DNA from 3 places in the Rhizobium hidalgonense genome. Region 1 is predicted to be linked to each of the others. Evidence: riboswitches for the same ligand, from Rfam matches in the RefSeq annotation. Region 1 holds a riboswitch; each other region holds the start of a gene.

What was found. A riboswitch is a leader RNA that binds a small molecule or an ion and turns the genes downstream of it on or off. The one in region 1 is predicted to bind cobalamin.
Region 2: linked by a shared signal. The riboswitch ahead of bluB (5,6-dimethylbenzimidazole synthase) and the one ahead of nrdH (glutaredoxin-like protein NrdH) in region 1 are both predicted to bind cobalamin.
Region 3: linked by a shared signal. The riboswitch ahead of cobU (bifunctional adenosylcobinamide kinase/adenosylcobinamide-phosphate guanylyltransferase) and the one ahead of nrdH (glutaredoxin-like protein NrdH) in region 1 are both predicted to bind cobalamin.

What each region holds. Positions count from the first base shown of each region.
Region 1 covers NZ_CP054027.1:493,189-499,735, reverse strand. The annotation lists gene nrdF (class 1b ribonucleoside-diphosphate reductase subunit beta) at 1-948, opposite strand, end outside; gene nrdE (class 1b ribonucleoside-diphosphate reductase subunit alpha) at 1,179-3,380, opposite strand; gene nrdI (class Ib ribonucleoside-diphosphate reductase assembly flavoprotein NrdI) at 3,356-3,772, opposite strand; gene nrdH (glutaredoxin-like protein NrdH) at 3,785-4,006, opposite strand; cobalamin riboswitch at 4,285-4,510, opposite strand; gene metE (5-methyltetrahydropteroyltriglutamate--homocysteine S-methyltransferase) at 4,695-6,547, opposite strand, start outside.
Region 2 covers NZ_CP054027.1:1,989,577-1,996,123, forward strand. The annotation lists gene FFM81_RS09495 (cache domain-containing protein) at 1-456, opposite strand, end outside; gene FFM81_RS09500 (methyl-accepting chemotaxis protein) at 517-2,394, opposite strand; gene FFM81_RS09505 (MFS transporter) at 2,632-4,038, opposite strand; cobalamin riboswitch at 4,242-4,428, shown strand; gene bluB (5,6-dimethylbenzimidazole synthase) at 4,471-5,160, shown strand; gene FFM81_RS09515 (DUF2865 domain-containing protein) at 5,191-6,288, opposite strand; gene FFM81_RS09520 (ribonuclease H family protein) at 6,438-6,547, shown strand, end outside.
Region 3 covers NZ_CP054027.1:1,843,094-1,849,640, reverse strand. The annotation lists gene cobW (cobalamin biosynthesis protein CobW) at 1-601, opposite strand, end outside; gene cobU (bifunctional adenosylcobinamide kinase/adenosylcobinamide-phosphate guanylyltransferase) at 606-1,130, opposite strand; cobalamin riboswitch at 1,457-1,852, opposite strand; gene FFM81_RS08760 (chloride channel protein) at 2,105-3,895, shown strand; gene FFM81_RS08755 (adenylate/guanylate cyclase domain-containing protein) at 3,950-5,008, opposite strand; gene FFM81_RS08750 (SDR family oxidoreductase) at 5,427-6,197, opposite strand; gene FFM81_RS08745 (cobyric acid synthase) at 6,279-6,547, opposite strand, start outside.

The sequences.
Region 1 (6,547 bases):
CGCCACCGCCTTGCCGATAACATAGGAGGAACCGGAGCCGGAGAAGAAGTCATGGTTTTCGTCGGCATTCGGCGACAGCGCAGACAGGATCGCCGGGTTGACCTTGCAGGCCTCGCCCGGGAAAAGCGCCTCGTAACCGAGGTTCATCACCGCCTTGTTGGCATTGTAATGCAGGAATTTCTTGACGTCTTCGGTCAGCCCGACGCCGTCATAGAGCGCCTCGGTATATCGAGCCTCGTTGTCGTAGAGTTCGAGCAGCAGGTCGAAGGCGAAATCCTTGATCTCCTGCCTTCTCTCTTCCCCGAGCAGCTCCAGTCCGCGCTGGAACTTGTAGCCGATATAATAGCCGTGCACCGCCTCGTCGCGGATGATCAGCCGGATCATGTCGGCCGTATTAGTCAGCTTGGCGCGGCTCGACCAGTACATCGGCAGGTAGAAGCCGGAATAGAACAGGAAGCTTTCGAGGAAGACGCTGGCAACCTTCTTCTTCAGGGGATCACCAGAGCGATACTGCTCCATGATCAGCGCCGATTTGCGCTGCAGGAATTCGTTTTCCTCCGACCAGCGGTAGGCATCGTCGACATCAACAGTCGAGCACAGCGTCGAGAAGATCGAGGAATAGGAGCGTGCATGTACCGCCTCCATGAAGGAGACATTCGAAAGCACCGCCTCCTCATGCGGCGTTACCGCATCCTCCATCAGCCTGATGGACCCGACACCGTTCTGGATCGTGTCCAGCAGCGTCAGCCCGGTGAAGACGCGGATGGTCAGCTGCTGCTCGGCCGGTGTCAGCGTCGCCCAGGAAGGAATGTCGTTCGACAGCGGCACCTTTTCGGGCAGCCAGAAATTGCCGGTGAGGCGGTTCCAGACTTCGAGATCCTTATCGTCCTCGATGCGGTTCCAGTTGATGGCGCGCACGCGCGAGGCCGGTTTCAATTGCATGTTCATTGTGGTCCCTCTCAAGGAATTTGTCCGGATTTGCCCCTCATCCGCCTGCCGGCACCGACCGGGGTTGAACCACTGGTCTCGACCCGTCCTTCGGACCCCCGCCTGCGGGGCGAAGGGAATATGCCGCACCGGCTTCGTCACCCCTCAACGCTGCGTTTGGCACGTCCCCTCTCCCCGTTTTTACGGGGAGAGGGTTAGGGTGAGGGCAAATGCTCCGGAGCGAAGTCAACTCAAAGCGTGCAAGACACACACCCCTGCACTTCCGTACCCGAAAGTGCCATCTGGCGAAGTCGGATGTAGTAGATCGTCTTGATGCCCTTCCTCCAGGCGTAAATCTGCGCCTTGTTGATATCCCTCGTCGTTGCCGTGTCGCGGAAGAACAGGGTCAGCGACAGGCCCTGGTCGACATGCTGGGTCGCCGCCGCATAGGTATCGATGATCTTCTCCGGCCCGATCTCGTAGGCGTCCTGATAATAATCGAGATTGTCGTTGGTCATGAACGGCGCCGGATAATAGACGCGGCCGATCTTGCCTTCCTTGCGGATCTCGATCTTCGAGACGATCGGATGGATCGAGGAGGTCGAGTGGTTGATGTAGGAGATCGATCCGGTCGGCGGCACCGCCTGCAGGTTTTGGTTATAGAGGCCGGAGGCCATCACCGCCGTCTTCAACGCCGCCCAATCGTCCTGCGTCGGAATAGGGATGCCCGATTTGTCGAACAGCGCCTGCACCTTTTCGGTCGCCGGCTTCCATTTCTGCTCGATATATTTGTCGAAATATCCGCCGGAGGCATATTTCGAGTTCTCGAAGCCCTTGAAGCTGCTGCCGCGTTCGACCGCCAAAAGATTCGAGGCGCGAATCGCGTGATAGGTCACCGTATAGAAATAGATATTGGTGAAATCGACGCCTTCCTCGGAGCCGTAGAAGACCCGTTCGCGGGCGAGATAGCCGTGCAGGTTCATCTGGCCAAGGCCGATCGCATGGCTCTCGTCATTGCCCTTCTCGATCGAGGGAACCGAAGCGATGTGGCTCATGTCGGAGACGGCCGTCAGCGCCCGGATCGAGGTTTCGATCGTCCTGCCGAAATCGGCGGAATCCATGGCTGCGGCAATGTTCAGCGAACCGAGATTGCAGGAAATATCCTTGCCGAGATGTTTGTAGGAGAGGTCGTCATCGTATTCGCTCGCCTCGCTGACCTGCAGGATCTCCGAGCAGAGATTGCTCATCGAAATGCGCCCGGCGATCGGGTTCGCCCGGTTCACCGTGTCCTCGAACATGATGTAGGGATAACCGCTTTCGAACTGGATTTCGGCGAGCAGCTGGAAAAATTCGCGCGCCTTGATCTTCTTCTTGGAGATGCGGGCGTCCGCCACCATCTCGCGATACTTTTCCGTCACCGAAATCTCGGTAAAGGGCACGCCATAGACGCGCTCCACATCATAGGGCGAGAACAGGTACATGTCCTCGTTATTCCTAGCGAGTTCGAAGCTGATGTCGGGCACGACGACGCCGAGCGATAGCGTCTTGATGCGGATTTTCTCGTCGGCATTCTCACGCTTGGTATCGAGGAAACGCATGATGTCGGGGTGGTGGGCATTGAGATAGACCGCGCCCGCGCCCTGGCGCGCGCCAAGCTGGTTGGCATAGGAGAACGAGTCTTCGAGCAGCTTCATGACCGGGATGACGCCCGACGACTGGTTCTCGATCTGCTTGATCGGCGCGCCCGCCTCGCGGATATTGGTCAGCGACAGCGCCACCCCGCCGCCGCGCTTCGACAGTTGCAGCGCCGAATTGATCGACCTGCCGATCGATTCCATATTGTCCTCGACGCGCAGCAGGAAGCAGGAGACCAGTTCGCCGCGCTGTTTCTTGCCGGCATTGAGAAAGGTCGGCGTTGCCGGCTGGAAACGGCCGGAAATGATTTCGTCGACCATGTCGCGGGCAAGGGCCTCGTCGCCCCGCGCCAAAGCCAGTGCCACCATGCAGATGCGGTCCTCGTAGCGCTCGAGATAGCGTTTTCCGTCGAAGGTCTTCAGCGTATAGCTGGTGTAATACTTAAAGGCGCCGAGGAAGGTCGGGAAACGGAATTTCCTCGCATAGGCCTGGTCGAACAGATCGCGGACGAAATTGAAGGAATATTGGTCGAGAACCTCCTGCTCGTAATAGCCTTCGGTCACCAGGTAATCGAGCTTTTCCCGCAGATTATGAAAGAACACCGTGTTCTGGTTCACATGCTGCAGGAAATATTGCTTGGCCGCCATGCGGTCCTTGTCGAGCTGGATCTTCGCTTCGTCGTCATAGAGGTTCAGCATCGCGTTCAGCGCGTGATAGTCGAGGGTTTCCACCGCTTTCAAAGGGCGTTCGCCAGCAGCAAAACTGTCATGCGGTTTTGCGCCCGCATCCCGCGTTAAAGTTGTTCCCGTGTCCAAAATCGTTCCATCCCGTCTTTGACGTTGACGACATCCTCCTCGGTGCCCATGAGCTCGAACCTATAGAGGCAAGGCACCTGACATTTTCGCGAGATTACGTCGCCGGCGAGCCCGTATGTCTCGCCGAAATTGCTGTTGCCCGCGGCGATCACGCCGCGGATGTGTCCTCGGTTCTCCGCATCGTTAAGGAAGCGGATCACCTGCTTGGGAACGGCCCCCTTTACGATCCCTGCGGCGACGTTGCCGCTATAGGTCGGCACGACAAGCACAAAGGGTTCGCGGATATGGAACGGCCCTGCGCCGCCTGTCGGAATGCGCGCCGCGCGCAGTCCGAGCTTGGCGACGAAGCGATGGGTATTCTCGGATCGGCTGGAATAATAAACGATCAGCCCCATCGCTTGCTCCGATCAGGAGAGCGCGCTGATCATGTCAGGACGGAACCCCGCCCAATGCCGCTCGCCGGCGATGACGACGGGGGCCTGCATGTAGCCGAGGCTGCGGACGCGATCGAGCGCTTCGGCATCCTGCGAGATATCCACGATGTCATAATCGACGCCCATGCGGTCGAGAGCGCGGTAGGTGGCAGTGCACTGGACGCACGCAGGCTTGCTGTAGACGGTAATGGTCATGATATTCCTCGTGACGACGCGATTGGGCGCAGGACATCGATCGGAAATCTGTCGATATCCGTCGAAAATTCTTCGATGATCTGAGCTATGCGGCCGTTTAGCCGCTGAGCATACTCCGCCCTCTACCTCTAGCGGGTGGCGGCCTGAACTGAGATGCTGACATGACTTCACCCCGAAGTAGCTCAATACGAAGGTTTCGGGGCGGTGGTTCGGGCCTGCGAAACGCGACGCGGAGATTCCCCGCAGCCATGCAACGCGACCTTCCGGACACCCCGCCCGTGGACGTTTTGCTCGAGGCAGGTCTCCTGGCTCACGGGTCAAAGCAGTCTGCCCCAGCCTTCCCGGAGCATCATGCTCCAGTGACCTGAAATCGGACAGTTGCTCGCCGCTTACAGTTGCGGGGGCAGCTCCGGCATTGCCGCACCATGATGGCGAAGCGCACCGAATTCCCGTCTTAGCCATCAATCCCTACGAATCGACGGAACCTCGAACACTATATATGGTACTCGAATCGCTGATGACGTCAACAAGTTGTTGTGGCAGCGCAGCAATGGCGGGGACGAATCGCCGTGCCTGTGTATGATGTGGATAACGAAGCGTTAACGGAAAAGCGCTGTGGAGAACTCCTTTATAAAAGGGAGCCGGCAAAAGCCGGCTCCTCGAGATTGTTCGGAGATTTAAGCGCCCTTCACCGGCCCGTGGTCCGCAACACATGAGCGGCGGCGACCATGTTGACGAGTGCCGGACGCACCTCTTCCCACTTGCGGGTCTTCAGGCCGCAATCCGGATTGACCCACAACTGCCCGTCCGAGAGTCGCCCGCGGGCAAGCTGCATGAGCTCGGTCATCTCGGCGACCTCGGGAACGCGCGGCGAATGGATATCGTAGACGCCGGGGCCGATTTCGTTCGGATATTTGTAGCTTCGGAAGGCTTCCAGTAGCTCCATCTTCGAACGGGAAGTCTCGATGGAGATGACGTCGGCATCCATCGCGGCGATGGCGCCGATGATCTGGTTGAACTCCGAATAGCACATGTGGGTGTGGATCTGTGTCTCGTCGGCAACGCCGGTCGAGCACAGGTGGAAACTTTCCACCGCCCAGTCGAGATAGGCCTTCCAGTCCGCCTGACGCAGCGGCAGGCCTTCACGAAGTGCCGCCTCATCGATCTGGATCATCGCCGCACCCGCCTTTTCGAGATCGGTCACCTCGTCGCGAATCGCCAGCGCGATCTGCCGGCTGACATCTGCACGCGCAAGATCGTCGCGGACGAAGGACCAGTTGAGGATCGTCACCGGCCCCGTCAGCATGCCCTTCACCGGCTTTTCCGTCAGCGATTGCGCATAACGCCACCATTCCAGCGTCATCGGCTTCGGGCGCGAGACGTCGCCGAAGATGATCGGCGGACGGACATAGCGTGAACCGTAACTCTGCACCCAGGCATGGGCGGTGAAGGCGAAGCCTGAAAGCTGCTCGCCGAAATACTGCACCATGTCGTTACGCTCGAACTCGCCGTGAACGAGCACGTCGAGTCCGATCTCCTCCTGCCAGCGGATCGCCGATTCCGTCTCCTTTCTGAGGAAGGCCTCGTAATCGGAGCCGCTGATCGCACCCTTGACATAGGCCGCGCGCGACTTGCGCACTTCCGGCGTCTGCGGAAAGGAACCGATCGTCGTCGTAGGGAAGAGCGGCAGTCGCAACCGGTCGTCCTGAAGCGCTTTGCGCGCGAGGAATGCGCGACCTCGGCGTTTCATCCTCCCGTCGATGCCTGCCAATCGCACCGCAACTCCGGCGTCATGAACCCTTGAGGAAGAGGCGCGGGCAGCGACGGCGCGCAAAGACGCTTCAAGCGCACCGATAACGCCGCTCCGGTCCGCAGCACCGCTGCCGAGCACGGCAAGCTCGTCCAGCTTCTGCGTCGCAAAGGCGAGCCATGTTTTCAGCTCGCCGTCGAGCCCTGCTTCCAGATCGAGATCGATCGGCACGTGAAGGAGGGAGCAGGACGGCGCGATTTGAAGTCGATGTTCCCCTAACCTGGAAACCAGCGGCGCGATCCTGTTCAGGATGGCGTTTAGATCGGCCCGCCAGATGTTGCGTCCGTCGATGACGCCGAGCGACAGCACGAGACTATCAGGAGTCCTTTCCAGGAGAATCTCGACCTGCTGCGGCCCGCGCACCAGATCGACATGAAGGCCTGCGACCGGCAACTCAATTGCCGCCGGAAGATTGTCGCCCAAGTCGCCGAAATAACCGGCGAGCATGATCTTGAGATCCGGCACCACTTCGCCAAGCGCCCGGTAAGTCTGGTTGAGCGCGGCGCGCTCGCTGTCGGAAAGATCGAGGACGAGGCATGGCTCGTCGACCTGTATCCAGTCGGCACCTGCCGCACTCAACTCGGCAAATATCTTGGCGTAGACCGGCAGCAGCCGGTCGAGCAGCTCGACCGTGTCGAAGCCGGCCTCGGTGGATTTGGCGAGTTTCAGGAAGGTGACTGGCCCTAGAATGACCGGCCGCGTATGGATACTTAGCGCCTTCGCCTCCAGGA
Region 2 (6,547 bases), 1.5 Mb from region 1:
GAAGACGGCGTCCTTGCCGGCACCGAAGGACTTCTGGAACTTGCCCTCGTCACCCTGCCAGTAGTCGGAAGTCGGATCGCTTTGACCGACGTTCAGGCCCTTGGCGTCCATGACGAAGATTTCCGAAATCTTGCCGTTGGAAGCAGCCTTCTTTTCCTGAAGGAACTTCGACAGCGCATTGCCGAGAACGCCGTCGATCATCGAATGGTCGGAGCCATCGACTTCGGCGCGCCACTTCTTGTCGAGGGTGTCGATATCGGCCTGGCTGAGATTGGCGTTTGCGGCGTTCTGCGCCTTAATGGCCTCGATGATAGCAGGGTCGTTCAGCCAGGGTTTTACGTCGCTCGTCACGTAGTCGGAGATCGGGGCAAGCTTGGCATCCTGCGCCATGGATACGCCCATAGGCACGGCGACTGCGGTGCAGGCCAAAAGAAATGCGGTCACAACTTTCTTCATAACTGTTCCCTTCCCGATTTTGGGGTGTTGAGGATTAAAGCTTAGCGAACGAGGTCGGCGTCAGAACTCTTCCCAGGCGCCGGGAGCGGCGGCGACGGCGGCGTTACCCGCATGGCGCTGCGAAAAGTTCCTCTGTTCCGGACGGGGTTGACGAATGCTCGGTTGAGCGGATCTGGGCTGGCTGGCGGCAGAGACGGCAACGGTGAACCTGCCGGCCGAGTCCTGCAGAAGGCGTCCCTGCGTGCGCAGTTCCTGGCAGGCCGCGTTAGTCTCTTCGACCATGGCTGCGTTCTGCTGTGTGGCCTGATCCATCTGATTGATCGCACCGTTGATTTCCTGCAGACCCGTCGCCTGTTCGCGATAGGAGTGGACAATCGACGCGATGCTGTCGCTGATGCGGTTGATCTGCTCCTCGATCTTCAAGAGGGCATCGCCGGTCTCGTTCACCAGCCCGACGCCGGCTGCCACTTCCTGGCCGGAGACGTTGATCAGGTTCTTGATTTCCTTTGCCGCATTGGCGGAGCGCTGGGCGAGTTCCCGCACTTCCTGTGCGACGACGGCAAAACCCTTGCCGGCTTCGCCGGCACGGGCGGCCTCGACACCGGCATTCAGTGCCAGCAGGTTCGTCTGGAAAGCGATTTCGTCGATGACGCCGATAATGCGGCCGATCTGGCTCGATGAGGTCTGGATCCTATCCATCGCTCCGATCGCATCGCGTACCACCGTTGCCGAGACATGGGCGCTGCGCTTGGTTTCCTCGACCAGCTTGCCGGTATCTTCGGCCCGCTGCGACGAGGTTCTGACCGTCGTCGTTACCTCATCAAGGGCCGCGGCGGTCTGTTCCAGGGCGGCGGCCTGTTGCTCAGTCCGCCTGGCGAGCTGATCGGCGGAGGATGCCAGCTCGCTCGAGCCGCCTTCAACCGCGACGGAGGCAGTCTTGATTTCCGTCAGCGCGGCTGCGACCGCATGAACCATATTATTGAAATCCTGCCGCAATTTATCGAATTCTGGGCCGAGATCGGCGAGCTGTATCGAGAAATCGCCGGCGGCGAGTTTTTCCAATTCATTTGCTAGCGCTGTCATGACCAGCCGCTGAGCGTTGCTGGCCTCTTCCGTCAACAAGGTGTTGCGCGCCCGTTCGGCGTCGAACGAGGCGCTCTGTTCGGCCGCTGCTTGCTCTCTTTCGACCTTGGCAATCGCCTCATTGCGGAAAACTTCCAAGGCACGTGCGAGGAAGCCGATCTCGTCGCCATTTTCCCGGTAGGTGACGGGAGAGGCCAGATCGCCCTTCTGCAACGCGCTGATTCTTTCACTGAGAATTCTGAGGGGGCGGCCGACGAGGCTGCGCATGGCGAGAAGAAAGGCGACAACCGCCATGGCGGTAATCGCGAACTGCGTCAGCAGCGAAATCAGGACCTTCTGCTTGACTTCGGCAGCGATTTTTTCGATCGACCAGTTGGTGACGACGTAGCCGGTGGCCTTGCCAGACTTATCCAGCGGAAGCGGCGCGATGATCGTGACCACGCCGGCAGATATTCCGCTGTCATCGATCGTCGTTTTTTCGGGCTTGGTGCTGAGGCGTTTCGCCAGATCGGCCGGTGCGGGCAGACCGTCAATGCCGTCGCGCGTCCACGTGTCGACGGCGGCAGGTTCCGCGTTGAAGGCAGCAAACTGCACCAGGTCGAGCGAGGGATCGTCGCGGTAGAGCGAATAGGCCTCGCGAACGGCGTTCGCCTTGCCCCATTTTACGCCGCCGGCAGCCAGGGACGCAAACTGCTCCGCATCCTTGGACCAGTTCGCCTTGGCGCCATCGATCAACGCCCTGGTTTCGTACATCCAGGTGTAGGTTGCAAAAGCGGAGATGCCGCAAAGGTTGACGGCCACGATAATCGCCGCCAGCTTGGCTGTCAGAGGCATCGTTTTCAAAAGTTGGAACATGCCGCGGGGGCCTCGAAACGCAGCTCAGTCGGATATGTTCTCGACCAGCCTATCAACACGGGCATCCACGCCGGCAGTCGCAGCATGAGCACTCATGCCCATGTCCCCCTTGCGACCCAAAACGCGCAGACGCAGTGTGTCTTTGATGTGTGAATAAATCATAAAGTAGAATGGGATACCGGCGCGGACCGGCGTTTCGGCCGGCCTTGATCGCCGAGAGCTGCTTTTCTTGCGAAATTAGGGGCTGTTTTCCGCCATGGCCCCGTCGGGCTCGATCCCGCGATGCTTGCGGCGGCGCGTCGTCAGCTCCGCGCCGGCATCGCGCGGCAGGCGCAGGAAGGTGATGCAGGCCAGCGCCGAAATGGCAGAGACGCTGAAAAAGGCGATGTGGAAATCCGAAACCAGCAGCCTGCCGCCGTGGAGACTGCTCGAAATTTCCAGGATGCTGCCGGCAATCGCCACACCCATCGCCATGGAGATACGCTGGGCAACAGCGTTGATCGCGGTCGCCTGGCTGCTGTCGGCATCGTCGACATCGCCGAAGGCCATGGCGTTGACGCCGGAAAAGGCCATGGAGCGGAACAGGCCGCCGATCAGCAGGCAGGCCATGATCAGCGGCAGCGGCGTTGCAACGGTGAAGAGCCCGTTGATGCCGAGGAAGATTGCCGCCAGCAAGGTGGTGATCGATATGACGGTTCGGAAGCCGAAGGCATTGAAGGTGCGCGAAGCGGCGAATTTCGACCCCATCGAGCCGAGCGCGCTGACGAAGGTGACCGAGCCCGATTGCAACGGCGTCAGGCCGAAACCGAGCTGCAGCATCAGCGGCATCAGAAAGGGCAGAGCGCCGAGGCCCATGCGGAAATTGGAGGCGCCGAGGATAGCCGCCCGGAACAGCGGGTAGCGGAACATTTTCGGATCGAGAAGCGGATGGGGCGCGCGGCGGGCATGCAGAAGGTAGATAGACCCGGCAAGGATGCCGATCGCCACGGTGATATAACCGTAGATGATGGGCACGGCCGGCAGGCTGATGACCGACAGGCCGAAGACGAAGCCGGAAAAGCCGATGCCGCAAAGGAAGAAGCCGGGAAAATCCATCGGCCGCGGACTGCGCGGCTCGACCGCCGGCAGGAAACGCGTGACGAGGATAATGCCGGCGACGCCGATCGGGACGTTAATCCAGAAGATCCAGTGCCAGGTGAGATAGGTGGTCAGAAAACCGCCGATCGGCGGCCCCATGATCGGGCCGATCAGGGCGGGAATGGTAAGCCAGGCCATGGCATCAACGAGTTCGTGGCGCGGCGTTCCCCGAACCAGCAGCAGGCGGCTGACCGGCGTCATCATCGAGCCGCCGGCGCCCTGGATCAGCCGCGAGACGACGAAAGCGGCGATCGAATTGGAAAAGGCGCAGGCGACCGAGCCGATCATGAAGACTGAGATTGCCAGGCGGAAGATGTTGCGCGCGCCGAAACGATCGGACATCCAGCCGCTGATCGGGATGAAGATCGCCAGCGCCACGAGATAGCTGGTGACGGCAAGCTTCAGCGCGATCGGCGAGGTGCCGATATCGGCGGCGATGGCCGGCAGGCTAGTGGCGATCACGGTCGAATCCATCTGTTCCATGAACAGGGCGACCGCAAGGATCATGGGCGTCAGGCGGGACACGGGCAACCGGGGTGCTGCGAGGGACTGCATCGTCCATACGCCGTCGGCGATGATAAGGCCATAGAAACGATCGATGAAGGGGTTTGGCGAGCTGCTTCAAACCGACGCGGGGCGGGGTGAGCTCATTATTGCGCTTCGCTTTCGACTGCGCCATCGGAGCGGCCTTGCCGCAGCACCCGTTTCCTGAAATAGATGCGCCGTCAGGTGCCCGCCGTCAAAGCGGGAGAATCGGGAATCCGGTGCAAGGCCGGAACGTGCCCAACGCTGTAAGGCCGACGCTTGCCGCAACATTACGCCACTGGCTCTTGCCGGGAAGGCTGCGGCAGACGGATGACGCCAAGTCAGAAGACCGGCCTGGCAAGATAGACCCAACCCGCGCGGACGGCGGGCGGTTGCGTTGTTGGGGATTTGACGATGCGACCCTTTGATGAGGATGCCCTGTCAGTGGCGTCCGGTTTTTCCTTGGCTGAACGCCAAGCCGTTTATCACGCGATCATGACGCGGCGCGACGTGCGCAGCCAGTTCCTGCCCGACCCGTTGCCCGACGATGTCGTGGCGCGGCTGCTGACGGCCGCCCATCATGCGCCCTCCGTCGGCTTCATGCAGCCGTGGAATTTCATTCTGGTGAAAAGTCCAACTGTGCGAGCGCGCATCCGGGACGCTTTTGCCAAGGCCAACGAGGAGGCGGCATTAATGTTCGAGGGCGAGCGGCGGCAGGCCTATCGCTCGCTCAAGCTCGAAGGCATCGTCGAGGCGCCGCTCGGCATATGCGTGACCTGCGATCCCACCCGCAGCGGCAGCGTGGTGCTGGGGCGCACTCATAATCCGAGGATGGACAGCTATTCCACAGTCTGCGCGATCCAGAATCTCTGGCTAGCGGCCCGCACTGAGGGGATCGGCATCGGCTGGGTTAGCATCTTTCGGGAAGGCGACCTGAAGAGCATTCTCGGCATACCCGAGCATATCGAGGTGGTCGCCTGGCTCTGCGCCGGTTTTGTCGATCGGCTCTATGACCAGCCGGAACTCTCCGTCAAAGGCTGGCGGCAGCGGCTGCCGCTCGAGGAGCTGGTGTTTCATGATGGCTGGGGGCGCAGCGAGCGCTGAACGGCGTCGCTTCGAACGCGGCTCGGCCAATCACTGCTGTTGCGGCTGCGGTCCCGGCGTTGCCGGATTGGCGAGGTCGATCGAGCCCTGATCGCCGGCGAGGAACTGCGGGCCGACCTGGCGGACCTTGCTCTTCGTGGGGTCGTAGGGACGTTCCGGAACCGATGGCTGCGGCGCGGCGGCCGCAGCGGCATCCTTCGCCGGCGGATTGGTGTGGATGGTGGTGATCGAGCCCTGCTGCGGCGGTTGGCTCACCGCCTGCTTGCCGCGCATCTCGTCGTAATAGGCGGTGAGATTGCAGGCGCAGGAGGTCTTTTCGCCAGGTGTGCGGTTCTTGTAGGCAAAGGCGTTCTTCATGGCGCTGTAGGGCGTGCCGGTTGCAACCGAGATCATGTTCGAGGCCTCGGTACTCGTCACGTCGCGATAGAAGAGTTCCGTCTCGATGCCGGGGCACATCTTGGCGCAGGTCTCGGCGTCGCGGCCGAAATCGACCGAGGTGGCGTTCGAGCTGATCGGAAAGAAACCACCGTCGCAGCTGCGCACGCACATGGTGCTGACAGGCGACATCATGTCGGCCCGCGGCAGGCCGTAACGCGGGTCGACCTCTCCACCGCCGCCGAGCGGGATGAAGGTATCGGAGCGCATTGCCTGTTCCTCGACGCTCGGAGCGGGGTCGTTGGCGCGACGCTCGTCGGGCGCATAGAAGTTTTCGCTGTTGCAGCCGTTGCGGTCGAGCGCGGCAATCAACTCGCGGCGGGCGCCGTCATCACCGCCGCCCTGGGCGCGCAGCTCGGCGCGGCGGTCCTGGAGATAACGGATATTGTCGATCATCCGGGCTTCGGCCTGCGAGAGCTCGTCGCAATAATCGGCACTTTCGCCGCCGATCACCACCATGCTGCCGGAGGTGCAGCCGTAGCTGCGCAGGTCGTTGCGAACCTTGCGCAGTTCAAGGTTCTGCTCGGCCATGGCGCTGGCATATTGGCGGGCTTCCGGGCCGTTGCCGTTGCCGATCGATCGCGGCAGGTCGGCGAGGCGGCCGCGCAGATCCTCGCAGATGACGCTGGTCTGCGCGGCGGCGGGCGCCGCGATGGCAAGAAGAAGCGCAAGAGACAGGTTTCGGCGTTTCACGGCTCGTTCCGGATGAGAAAGTGTCGATGGTCACTGGCGACTTCAACCGGCCGCGCGTTTTCCCTTAACGTGTTTCTCTTAATAAGCTCAGATGAAATCCTAGCGTATTTTCGCGACCTTATCCAGTAATCGCCCGAGACCCGGTGAAAATGACAGGCATTCCCGACGAGATCCGATCCTCCGCACCGGCATCAGGCGCACCGGGCTCCCAACACGGCCTTCACGTCTTCGCGGACGGTTGTTACGAGCCCGGTTCCGG
Region 3 (6,547 bases), 1.3 Mb from region 1:
CGACTTCGTCACGCACGCGGCCAAGGCCGGCGACGTCGATCAGGTCGGTCTTGTTGAGCACGATCAGATCGGCGCAAGTGAGCTGGTCCTCGAACAGTTCCTCGATCGGGCTTTCGTGATCGAGCGATGCATCCTCACTGCGCGCCGCATCAACGGCATCATGGTCGTCGGCGAAGCGGCCGGCGGCGACAGCCGCACTGTCGACCACCGTGATGACGCCGTCGACGGTCACCTGAGTGCGAATGTCGGGCCAGTTGAAGGCGGCGACCAAAGGCTGCGGCAAGGCAAGCCCCGAGGTTTCGATGACGATATGGTCGGGCCGCTGCTCTCGTTCCAGGAGCTTCGTCATCGTCGGAATGAAATCGTCGGCAACGGTGCAGCAGATGCAGCCATTGGTGAGCTCGATGATATCGTCCTCGGTGCAATTCTCAGCGCCGCAGCCTTTCAGCACCTCGCCATCGACACCGAGATCGCCGAATTCGTTGATAATCAGCGCAATCTTCTTGCCCCCGGCATTGGTGAGCAGGTTGCGGATCATCGTCGTCTTGCCGGCGCCGAGGAAGCCGGTGATGACGGTTGCTGGAATCTTCTGCTGGTTCATGGACTTAACCCTTCATTTTCATCGGCAGACCTGCCGCGATAAAATAGACTTCGGCGGCCTTCGCCGCGATCGATTGGTGCAGCCGGCCGGCATGATCGCGAAAATCCCGCGCCATGCGATTGTCGGGAACGATGCCGAGGCCGACCTCGTTGGAAACGAAAACGAGCCGCGCCCTGGCGCCAGGCAGGAAATCGGCAAGCGCCGTAAACTCCGCTGCCAAATCACGCTCCTCCATCATCAGATTGGTGACCCAGAGCGTCAGGCAGTCGATCAGCACGATGCGCCCCTCGCCGTCGATGGCGGCAAGCTTGCCGACAAGATCGAGCGGCTCCTCATGCGTCGTCCAGGAGGGACCGCGGTCGGCCCTGTGCTGATCAATGCGCGCCCGCATCTCGTCGTCCCAGGCGCGGCCGGTGGCGAGGTAGTGGCGACCGAGGCCGGTCGCGACGACGAGGGATTCGGCAAAACGGGATTTGCCCGAGCGTGCACCGCCGAGGATAAGGGTGGAGTTGGAGGGGGCGATCGTCATGCGCAGATGGCCTCGTGCGAGAATGCGACGCCCCGCCACACTCCCTCATTCCTTTGCTCGTCACAGGAATCCAGCCACGGCGCGTCCGCGCCGTGAATGACTCCATACAGACTCTCAAGAATTCTCCCGCGCCCAAGGACTTGGGCGCACTGGATTCCTGTGACGAGCACAGGAATGAGGGAGGATAGGAAAGTGCGTATCACACGCCCCTCACCGAGAGGGACGGAATGGCCACCCAATGGCGCCGCACCAGGCCGCGCCGAATTCAATCGTTCAGCCAAAACAACCTCCGTGCTGGCAGCGGGCCTCTTGCCCAGGGGTGGGCTTCTTGCCCGGCACGAATGGCAGGTCTCCTGGCTCGCGGGTATCGGCGGCGATCGGGGCGACCCGTTACGGTCGCCCCTGATCGTGCCAGCGGGTCTGCCTCGCCTTCCCGGCTGCATCGGCGAAGAGGTGGACGATTCGTAGAAATAGAGGCGTCCGACCCCGGTTGATCACCATGCATGTCCAGTGGCTTTTCCGGCATGTCGCCCGTCCCGTCCGCCTGCACCATTGCGAGGCCGCCGGCCGAAAGGGCTCGATGCCGGATGGAAGACCCTGACCGCTCTACAGTCGCGGGGTCGGCTGTGATGAAGGCCCCCGGTTTGGGTCCGCCCCGTCACATTCCCTTTTCATCCGGAAAGGCATTACACCGATCCGGAACCATCCGTTATATCTGGATGGTCAGGCGACCATCCGTTGAGGGATGGTTAGGCAAGCTCAAGGGTGAAGTCAACCGGCCTTGGCGGTGGGCCAATCGTTTGCGACGCGGCACGCTCGGCCAAACACGACTTACCCTACCAGAATTATCGTCATTTATCAGAGACTTACGTCATAAATATTTGACTCTCGCGCCGGCTTTTCGCCGCAATTGCAAGGCAAGCGGACGGCATCACCGCCCTTGACCGGGTCTCTCCCCGCCTAGTTGTCTAGCCATGTTTATGAAATTGGATCAGCGCCGCCTGCGCGCGCTGCGTGTTTTCTTTGATCCGGAGCGGTTGCGCGCGCTGACCCGTCGCAGCGAGGTCGGCCTGTCGCTCGCCGGCGCCGTCGTCGGCATCGCCTCGGGACTTGCCGTCACCGGTATGAGCTTCGTCTCCAATGAATTGCACCAGCTGGTCTTCGGCATATCGGACGACGAAAGGCTGAGCTCCTCATTGATCGAAGACAAGCTGCTGCTGCTCACCGCCCCCGTCGTCGGCGGCGTCCTGCTCGGTCTGCTGCTTTTCGTCCTGGCGAAACGGCGCAAGAAGCCAATGGTCGATCCGATCGAGGCGAATGCGCTGCATGGCGGCCGCCTGTCCTTGACCGACAGTATCATCGTCGCGGTGCAGAACCTGATTTCCAACGGTTTCGGCGCCTCGGTCGGCCTGGAGGCCGGTTATACCCAGCTTGCCGCCGGCCTCGCCTCGAAATTCGGCCTGAAGCTGCAGCTTCGCCGCTCCGACCTGCGCGTGCTCGTCGGCTGCGGTGCGGCCGGCGCCATCGCCGCCGCCTTCAACGCACCGCTGACCGGCGCTTTCTATGCCTTCGAGCTGATCATCGGCACCTATACGATCGTGTCGCTGACCCCCGTCGTCGTCTCAGCCCTCGTCTCGACCCTCATCGCGCGATTACTCACCGAGGGCGATTTCACCATCGATATCGGCAGCTTCGGCTCGGTCGTGCCGGCCGATTATATCCCGGCTCTACTGCTCGGCGTCTTTTGCGCCGGCGTCGGCATCCTGCTGATGCAGGGCGTCGCCTTCATCGAAGAACTGGCGCGCAAGAGCGCGATCGCCCCGCCCTTTCGCCCGGCGCTGGGCGGCATCGTTGTCGGGCTCTTGGCGATGATCTCGCCGCAGGTGCTTTCGGCCGGCCACGGGGCGCTACATCTCAACCTTTCCCGCGACGTGGCTGTCCCGGCGCTGATCGGCCTCTTTCTGTTGAAATCGCTGGCCTCGGCGATCTCGATCGGCTCGGGCTTCAGGGGCGGCCTGTTCTTCGCCTCACTGTTCATGGGCGCCCTGCTTGGTAAGCTTTTTGCTTATTGCGGTCCCTATTTCGCCGATGCGACGCTGACGCCCGTCATCTATGCCGTTGTCGGCATGAGTTCGCTTGCGGTCGCCGTCATCGGCGGGCCGCTGACGATGACCTTCCTGGCGCTCGAAATTACCGGCGATTTTCCGATCACGGCGCTGGTGCTCGCCGCCGTCATCACCTCCTCGCTCGTCGTGCGCTCGACCTTCGGCTACTCCTTCGCCACATGGCGCTTCCATCTGCGCGGCGAAAGCATCCGCAGCGCCCATGACGTCGGCTGGATCCGTAACCTGACGGTGGACAAGCTGATGCGCGCCGACGTCAAGAAGGCCAGGGCCGGTATCACGCTGGAAGAGTTCAAGCAGGCCTTTCCGATCGGCTCCACCCAGCGCGTTATCCTCGTCGAGGAGAGCGACAAATATCTGGGCCTCGTGCTGGTGCCGGAAATCTACGCCAACCCGACCGACGCGCAGGACGAGGGCAAGACGCTCGCCGATTTCATCCACTACCGCAACGATTTCCTGCAGCCACAGATGAACGCCAGGCAGGCGGCGGCGATCTTCGACAAGAGCGAAAGCGAAGCCCTTGCCGTCGTCAATAACCTGATCGAACGCAAGGTGATCGGCCAGCTCAGCGAAAGCCACACCCTGCGCCGCTACAGCGAAGAACTCGACCGTCGCCGCCGCGAAGTGTCAGGCGAGATCTGAGCCGTTACGACCTGCAGCGTCGCGCGTCTTTCAGACACACTATGATATTTCGAATCAGAGAGTAGCCACGGCAAGCTTGAACACATCGGCCCTCTTCGAAACGCCGCGCAATTCGAACGATCCCAGACGTTCGCAGGCAGTCCCGCAGGCGACGGCGAAGCTTTCCGACATCAGAAGGTGCTGGCCAAGTTCGCCGCAGAGTTTCTCCAGCCGCGAGGCCTCGTTAACCGCCCTGCCGATCACCGTGAAATCAAGCCGGCCGCGCGCGCCGACGTTTCCGTAGAAGACCTCGCCAAGATGCAGGACGACGTCGACGCCGATATCGGGACCGCCCTCACGCTTCCGCTGAAGGTTCAGAGCCTCGTTTGCCTCCAGAACATTCCGTGCGGCGGCAAGCGCGGCCGTGCAGGCCTTCCGGGGATCCTCGCCCTCCTCGCTGCCTGTCGGAAAGATCGCCAACACGCTGTCGCCCATGAACTTGAGGATTTCGCCGGAATTTTCCTCGACATGCCGGCCGATCAGCTCGAAATGTTCATCCAGAAACCTCGCGATCTCGCCCGGCTGATAGACTTCGGTCAATGCCGTGAAGTTTCTCAGATCCGCAAGCAGGACCGCAGCATTGATGGCAGCGCCCTTTCCTCTCTGGATATCACCTGCGAGGATGCGCGCGCTCGTCTTGGCGCCAGTATAGACCGCGAGGATGTCAGCGGCGGTTTTCGATGCCGCGATGCGGTAGCAAGCCAGCCCAAGCGCCGGAAAAAGCTGTGTGACAACAGCCAGTTGATCGTCGGAAAATCCGCCCGGCAGGTCGCTGGTCAACGACAGGCTGACGCCGCGCAGCGCAGCCTCCTTCGGGAACTCCAGCAGGTTGACCAGATGATCCGTGCCGCCGCCAAGCGCGAATTCAGCCAGCTGCGGATAGCTGTCGATCCCCTCTCCGTCGGCAAGAATCCAACGCCCAGACGCTTCGCCACGCCCCAGAAGATAGTATATTGGCGTCTTCTCGAACTTCAGCACTGCTGCTGTGCCATATTCGGCATTCTCGATCGTGGTCGCCCCGCCGCGCAGGAAATTGGCCGAGACGCCGCCATACATGGGATGAATGGACGGCATCGCGATGCTGCCTCGCCAAATGGGAAAACCATCGGCGATCAGCCGATCGCATAATCCGGTAATCAGCTCGCTAATATGCTCGCTGGTGATTCCCTGCTCTATCAGCCAGTGGATATGATCGTTAATTTTTAAAACCTCCGCATCGGGCCGAGAGCCGGAGAAGCCGTCTTACAATCGAGGCCAGGCACCGGGAACCGCGGGACAGGCGCTGAAACAGCCATGTCGCGCATGCCATCCATTAGCCTGCTTCGCGTCACGATACTACTCCCACGCGAATGAAGGATGCGGAATTCGAGAGGGGCAAACGCGGGTTACGGATGACAATGCCTCAGTCTCCCAGTGGCTAGCGAAGCTACTCCAGTTTGAGGCTCGCGAGGCGATAAAAGGCGACCTCGCGTCGCCACACGATCCCAGCCGCTCACATCCTGACTGTCATGCCGCCGTCGACCGTCAGCACATGGCCATTGACGAAGGAAGCGGCGGCGCTTGCCAGAAACAGCGCCGCGCCGGCAATCTCGTCCGGGCGTCCCCAGCGCTGGACCGGGATGCGCTCGCGCACGAACGGCATCAATTCCTCATTCGCGGCCATCGCCGCGTTCGTCTCGGTGGCAAACCAGCCGGGCGCAATCGCGTTGCTGGTGATTCCGTGTGGGCCGAATTCCACCGCCATGCCGCGCATCAGGCCGGTCAGGCCCTGCTTGACTGCCGGATAGACGCAATCGCCGGGCATGACGACATGGCCGCTGATCGACGTCACCGCGATCAGGCGGCCGTAGTTGCGCCGTTTCATCAGCGCGGCCGCATCGCGCGAAAGCGCGATTGCCGCAGCAAGATCGGTGCGCAGCAGCTCGATGATCGCATCATCGTCGAATTCGGCCAGCGGCCGCCGGTCGCGGGCGCCGACATTGTTGATCAGGATATCGAGACGGCCGTGGAGTTTTTCGATATCGGCCATCACTTTACGCTGTGCCTCGCGGTCGGCGATGTCAAATGCGGCGGCTTCCGCCGTCCCGCCTGCGGCTTGGATGGTCCTGACGGCATCTTCCAGCGTTGCCGCCGTCCGCCCCGTGACGATGACATGCGCGCCAGCCTCAGCAAGGGCGCGTGCCATCTCGAAGCCCAGGCCACGGCCGCCGCCGGTCACCAGCGCCACCTGATCCACCAGTGAAAATCGATCCAATATGCGCATGGGATTCATCGCTCTCCACCGGATTCGCCGCGCCGATTAATGGACTCAGTCAACTAATTTGGCAAGAGGAGAACGGTGGACCTAACCGACGAACCCGGCCAACCAGCGCGGGTCGAGGTGACGCTCCAGTTCTCCGGCGACCTCGTCGAGCGCCCGATCGACGCTCTCGCGGTAGTTTCTCCGCTTACCGGAGAGCCCAAAGCTCTGAAGCAGCTGGGCGCGGTAGGCGTCGCTTCCGAACAGCCCGTGCAGATAGGTGCCCATGATCCGGCCGTCGGCCGAAAGCGCTCCGTCGGACGCGCCGTCGATAATCGCCGATGGCCTGTCGCAATCCGGGCCGCGGGTGATGC